DNA from 3 places in the Lysinibacillus sp. NPDC092081 genome. Region 2 is predicted to be linked to each of the others. Evidence: riboswitches for the same ligand, from Rfam matches in the RefSeq annotation. Region 2 holds a riboswitch; each other region holds the start of a gene.
The links. Region 2 has a riboswitch for lysine ahead of ACIQLB_RS17300 (amino acid permease). Riboswitches for the same ligand answer to the same signal wherever they lie in the genome.

Region 1 (2,280 bases), on a different contig from region 2:
CTTCCTCCTTCAATAAAGTACCTACTGTATCTATTTCGCTCGACAGAATGATAACCGGGATTTGAAACTTCTTTGCTAACTCTACAGCTCGTGGGTGTAAAATTTGTGATCCTAAGTTTGATAGCTCTAGCATCTCATCGTAGGAAATTTCTTTTAACTTTTGTGCCCCAGCAACATGATTTGGATCAGCTGTATAGACTCCATCCACATTCGTGTAAATATCTACCCGCTCCGCCTTCAATTTTGCTGCAATAGCTATAGCCGACGTTTCCGCACCACCTTTACCTAACGTCGTAATATTCCGTAAATTATCGATACCCTGTTCCCCAGCAACGATTACGATTTTCCCCTGTACAAAATACTCTTCTATTCGACTAGCATCCATCTCATCAATACGGGCATTACTATACATAGCATCGGTTTCAATGCCTGCCTGCCAGCCTGTTAATGACACTGCATCGTATCCTTCCTCCTGTAAAGCAATTGCCACTAATGTACTTGTAAGTTGTGAGCTTGTTGAAAATAGTGCGTCTAGTTCACGCTTAGATGCGTTGTCTGATAGATCACGAGCCATCTTTGCTAATTCTTTAGCCATACCCCTCATAGCTGTAGTGACAACGACAACATCAAAACCTCTTTCCTTTTCTACAATCGCCTTTTTCGCAACATTTCGAATGTGCTCTGTTGATGCTAATGTAGCACCACCAAATTTCATCACAATTCTCGCCATCTTTATCATTCTCCTTCGTATTCAATCATTTCGCTGATTATAAAGTAGCTATACTTTTGTGGCTCTTCACCAAATTAACGCTGCAAAAGCAAATAGCGCCCTTGAAATAATACGGTTGGCATCACCTCTTAGGTCAGAGTAACTACCTTGAAAAAAGGTTGTCTCTAGAAAGCAAAAAAAGGCAGCTCTCACATAACGTGAAAGCTGCCTATAACATGTACAATAATAGTAACTTGCGCATGTGTGATAGCTCTCCGAAACGATTAGAATCGACAGTCTTACATCTCTTAAATGTAAAACCAGCACAGCATCGGAATCAACGATGCTCCACTTCGGCAAGCTTCCCTTTCATACGTTTTCACTGGACTTGTTCGTCCTCGAACGTACTACTCTTAAACCTTGCACCTCTATCATCACTAAATAGTGAAGTATTTAATTGAACCTTAGTGAAGAAATTTCCAATTTAATAAGTAGAAACTACTGAAAAACTAAGGCACGGTATATAACATTGCTATACTGAAGGGGCAATGTTATATACAACCTTAGCATACGTCTAATCCTTTGACAACGTCTCTTGTTGAAAATAAGCATAGATATTGCTAGCTAGATTAGCTGGCATCCCGGCTTCCTGTAATGCCTGCATACTTGCCTCACGAATTTTTTTGACAGAGCCAAAATGCTTAAGTAATTGCTGTTTTCGCTTTGGACCAATGCCCTCTATATGATCGAGGACAGATTGTATAGCATGCTTCTCGTGCTGCTGTCGCAAGAAGGTAATAGCAAAGCGGTGTACTTCGTCCTGAATTCGTTGCAGTAAGTAGAATCCATCACTTGTACGCTTTAACGCAATTACTTCAGGTGGATCACCAAATAAAAGCTGTGACGTATTATGCTTTTCATCTTTTGCTAATCCAGCAATTGGAATGACAAGGCCGAGTTCATCCTCTAATACTTCTCGTGCGACTTCCATTTGCCCCTTCCCACCGTCAATTAGTACTAAATCTGGCAAAGGTAGACCTTCCTTTAATACTCGTGTGTAACGACGACGGATTACTTCCTGCATTGCTCCGTAATCATCGTGCTTGGCAGCTGTACGTGTTTTGTACTTTCGATACTCCTTCTTTGCAGGTTTTCCATCGATAAATACAACCATTGCAGATACAGCATCTGTCCCATGCATATGGCTATTATCGAAAGCTTCAATCCGTAAAGGCGTAGAAATGCTCATAGCTTCACCAAGTGCCTCACATGCTCCTATAGTGCGTTCTTCCTGACGTTCAATAAGTTGGAACTTCGCTGCTACAGCAATTTCAGCATTTTTCGTCGCTAATTCAACTAGCTCTTTTTTTTGTCCACGTTTTGGTGTCAGTACCTTAACTTCTAGTAATTCCGTTAAAATATCTGCATCAATAGATTGTGGGATAAAGATCTCCTTAGGCTTAATGTGCTCTAGTTTTTCGTAAAATCGTCCAACGAACGTTAAAAATTCCTCTTCTGCCTCTTGATAAATTGGGAAAATCGAGACATCTCGCTCAATGAGCTTTCCTTGA
Region 2 (2,280 bases):
CAGCCACATATAGACCACACCATCACCAAAGAATGAAGCTAAAAATGCTAGACAGCCTACTGCTAAAGTTGCCATTAATGCGTAAATCGGAATACCTCGACGGCTTAGTTTAGTGAAAATTTTCGGTGCATGTCCATCTATCGCTAATTGCCAAAGCATACGTGACGATGCGTAAAGCCCTGAATTCCCTGCTGATAGCATTGCCGTTAGAATGATAGCATTCATCAATGATGCAGCAAAGGCAATTCCTAAACGGTCGAATACTAGCGTAAATGGTGAAACAGCGATATCTTCAGATAGCAATCGTGCGTCTGTAAATGGAATCAACATCCCAATTGCAGCAATCGCTAAAATATAAAATAAAAGAATTCGCCAGAAAACAGACTTAACGGCTTTCGGAATGTTTTTACCAGGGTCATCCGTTTCACCTGCTGTTATTCCAAGTAGCTCTGTCCCTTGGAATGAGAATCCCGCAGCTAAGAAAATACCAAATGTAGCAAGGAGCCCACCATGGAATGGTCCATCACCGATAAAGAAATTCGTAAAGCCTACCGGAGCGTGTCCTCCTAAAATACCAAAAATCATTAAAAAACTGATGATAATAAAAATGATTACAGTTACAACCTTTATCATTGCAAACCAATATTCACTTTCACCATAGCTTTTTACCGATAATAGATTGAACGTTAAAACTACAGCAATAAATAAAACAGTCCAAAGTGCTGATGAGCTATCTGGGAACCAATATTTCATAATTAATGAGACAGCAGAAATTTCCGCTGCAATTGTAATTGCCCAGTTGTACCAGTAGTTCCAACCAAGTGCAAAGCCTAAAGCTGGGTCTACAAATTTTGTAGCATACGTACTAAATGATCCCGATGATGGCATATAAGCTGCCATTTCACCTAAGCTCGTCATTAAAAAATACACCATGATACCGATTAATGCATAGGCGAGTAGTGCACCGCCAGGACCTGCTTGTGCAATGGCACCACCACTAGCTAAAAACAATCCTGTACCGATTGTACCGCCTAATGAAATCATTGTAATATGACGGCTTTTTAATTCTTTTTTCAGCTTCGGTGCTTTATGGCCGAGCTGATTGACTTTTATTTCACTCACGATATAGCTTCCTTCCTTTTTTAAGAGGCGAAAAAAATGCCATCACATGAACGTTGCTGTGATGGCTAAGTAAATCCTCTGTTCCTTCAAAATGATAGCTCAACACGTTGTTCAAACGTGACAGTTCTGTTCCTTTCGGAGACAGCCCCAGCATGAGGTTTTCAAGTCCCCTCACACTTCGGCAGTATTTCCTTTCAACTAATATCTCTAATGCTTGTCATTTCCATTAGCATACTCTTAAATACCGCGACCTCTACCTCAATATAAACATGAGGCATATAATTATTAAATTTATGATGGATATTAGTGTAACATACGACCTATGACATTTCAATAACCTAATTAATGTTCTGTTTTTTTCGAATTTTCCATTATTTTTATCGTTGTGATAAAGTGGTATAGTGATTCAATTATAATTGTTCTAACAAGGGGGATTTATTTGACTACTCATGAACAAACCGATACTTATCCTAGCAGGAAAATTAGCTGGAAAGGTACAACCTTATTACTAGTTATCGGAGTAATTTGTATTGCCTCGACATTACGGATGCCGCTAACAGTTGTTGGACCTATTATTTCCTTTATCCGTGAAGACCTCGGCATATCCAATGTACTAGCGGGCTTTCTAACAACGATCCCTTTGCTAGCATTTGCAATCATTTCACCATTCGCACCAATTGTCGCACGTAAATTTGGACTAGAATTAACATTATTTTTATCAACTATTCTTTTAGCGGTAGGAATTGTCCTACGCTCCCTTGGTACAACTAGTTTACTCGTATTTGGTACTATGCTAATTGGTATAGCCATTTCATTCGGTAACGTACTAATTCCGGGATTACTTAAATTGAAATTTCCCTATCACGTAGGTTTACTTATGGCATTTTTCACAATGTCGATGAATTTGACAGCTGGACTCGGTGCTGGTATTAGTTATCCTATTGCCAATTCATCATTTGGCTGGCAAGGAGCTTTAGCAATCGCATTTGTTCTTGTGGTATTAACCATTTTAATTTGGATTCCACAGTTGAAATTTAATAAGCCTGAACCGACTGTTGAGACTACGAAAGAACGTACAGCATTATGGAAATCACCTGTTTCTTGGGCAGTGGCGGGAGCTATGGGATTTCAGTCATTATTATTCTACACAACTGCCGC
Region 3 (2,280 bases), on a different contig from region 2:
CAGCCTCGTACTGCCCCTTATCAATGGAAACAATGCCGCCACGCACAATTTCAGTCATATAAGCACCTGTGTTTAGTGCAACAACTAAAATACCTGCCGTAATAAAGTTCATATCAATACCAAATGCAATATCTAATCCGTAAAATACAACCATCGCTTGTACAATCATTGGTGTACCACGGAAGAATTCGACATAGCATGTTAGTATAAAATTAATGAGCTTTAAGCTATAGAATTTTACACCCTTTTTACGAACTTTGATGGTATGCATAATTCCGATGAAAAATCCGATAAGTGCACCAATAATTGTACTAGTAATCGAAATAAGTAATGTATAATACGCACCTCGTAAAAACATTTGCCAGTTGTTCTCAACAATAGAAATAATCCATTCAAAACTCATGATGTTCCTCCTAACAACGTCGTGTTGCTTGTTCGTTACAGTATCGTTTCTTAGCTGAAGCCTTTATTTCTTTTATTTTATGAAACTTTTAGCTAAGACATTATTATTATTTAGAGAGATTCTTATTTTATAAATTTTTATGGGATTGCACGGACTAGCAGATAGCCCGTGCATTCATGTTATTGTGCTGCTGGTTGTTGGTGAATGGCTTCTTCCATAATTTTTTGGCGATCACCTTCAGAAATACCTTTTAAGATTTCATTGATTTTTTCAAGATCGGCATCGCCTTTACGTAAACCAACTGCAATTGATGTATTTGAAATATCTGTATCGAAACCTTTTTCAAACTTTACATACGTAAACTTATCATTTGCAGCAGCAGCCGAAATACCTTCTGGACGTTCTGCTACATAGCCGTCAATTTTTCCAGCTTCTAATGCTACACGCATTGCTGGGAAGCTATCCATTGCTGTTTGTTTTTTTACACCTTTGATTTGATCAATAACATTGTAGTTAGACGTATTTAATTGTGAGGTAATTTTTGCACCAGAGAAATCTTGGATAGATTTTGCTTTTTCATATTTACTGCCTTTTTTGATGACCATCACAAAATCAGACGTATAGTAGTTTTCGGTGAAGTCAATTGTTTGTTTACGCTCTTTAGTAGGTGACATTCCTGCAATGATTGCATCAATTTTGTTTGATTGTAGTGCTGGTACTAAACCATCCCATTCCAATTTTACGATAACTAATTCTTTTCCTAAGCCTTCAGCAATTTTTTTCGCCATTTGCACATCATATCCGCCTGCATATTCTGCATTATCGGCAATTTTTACTGCGCCATTTGTATCATTTTGCTGTGTCCAGTTAAACGGAGCATAGCCTGCTTCCATCCCAATACGGAATTGGCCGCCCTTATCAGTATTTGCCCCCCCATCACTAGACGACGTCGCATCCTTTTTACCACCAGTACCACAAGCTGCTAACAAAATTGCAGTCATGACGCTCAACATTAATACCAACCATTTTCTTTTCATATAAAACTCTCCTTTCTGTAAAAAAATAAGACAACTGTACCAAAAAAGACCTAAGTTCTGAACTTAGGTCTTATCTTTTTAACAGTTGCCCAAATCCTCACAATAAATTCCAATATTTCGAGATAGCACAACCTAGTAAACCTGGAAAGTAATCTACTAGGACAGTCCTGCACTTATTCACTGCAGACCCAGCATAAAAGTACGAGCTCCTTTTATACTTCGGCGATAGTTCCTTCTCCATTGCGTCTTCGCTTGCTTATACTCAACAATGAACTAATAAATACCGCGCCTCTACCTCACAATAGGATAAATGTGAGGTTTGTATATTTAATTGATAATAAGATACTACTATAAAACTAAGTTATACGTCAAGATAATTTTATTACTTTTCTGACTAATTACAATATTAGGGTTTTTTATCCTTTTAAAGCCTTATATACACTTTTGCAAAGTTGAAAAAATGATTAAGACTGTAGAAAGAGTCCGTGACGTCCATGCTCCATTATACTTACTCCAACCAGCTTATATACTTGGATACGTTCATAATAAATATAATAAAGAACTGATTCTTCAGAAATTCCGCAAATAGTTAATACTCAACTTACTTTCAAGTAATTCAAAAGAAATTGTTAATCAGTAAAGATAATATCCTTTGCACTATATGCATTTTACTGAGAAGCTTTCACAAGCGTTGGGACAATCTATCCGTCGCTTTGAATGCTTTATCCTTCACATGAGCTCTTTTATCCGTAGCTTCGATTCTTATCCGTCACTTTAGCTCTTCTTTCCATCGCTTTGAATACTTTATCCGTCACTTCGGCTCTTTTTTCCGTCACTTCC

Region 1: linked by a shared signal. The riboswitch ahead of ACIQLB_RS05785 (aspartate kinase) and the one ahead of ACIQLB_RS17300 (amino acid permease) in region 2 are both predicted to bind lysine.
Region 3: linked by a shared signal. The riboswitch ahead of ACIQLB_RS23295 (transporter substrate-binding domain-containing protein) and the one ahead of ACIQLB_RS17300 (amino acid permease) in region 2 are both predicted to bind lysine.

Annotation. Positions count from the first base shown of each region.
Region 1 covers NZ_JBIVRU010000002.1:213,498-215,777, reverse strand. The annotation lists gene ACIQLB_RS05785 (aspartate kinase) at 1-730, opposite strand, end outside; lysine riboswitch at 970-1,148, opposite strand; gene uvrC (excinuclease ABC subunit UvrC) at 1,284-2,280, opposite strand, start outside.
Region 2 covers NZ_JBIVRU010000013.1:3,594-5,873, reverse strand. The annotation lists gene ACIQLB_RS17300 (amino acid permease) at 1-1,122, opposite strand, end outside; lysine riboswitch at 1,210-1,386, opposite strand; gene ACIQLB_RS17295 (CynX/NimT family MFS transporter) at 1,538-2,280, shown strand, end outside.
Region 3 covers NZ_JBIVRU010000028.1:28,761-31,040, reverse strand. The annotation lists gene ACIQLB_RS23300 (amino acid ABC transporter permease) at 1-403, opposite strand, end outside; gene ACIQLB_RS23295 (transporter substrate-binding domain-containing protein) at 583-1,440, opposite strand; lysine riboswitch at 1,556-1,742, opposite strand.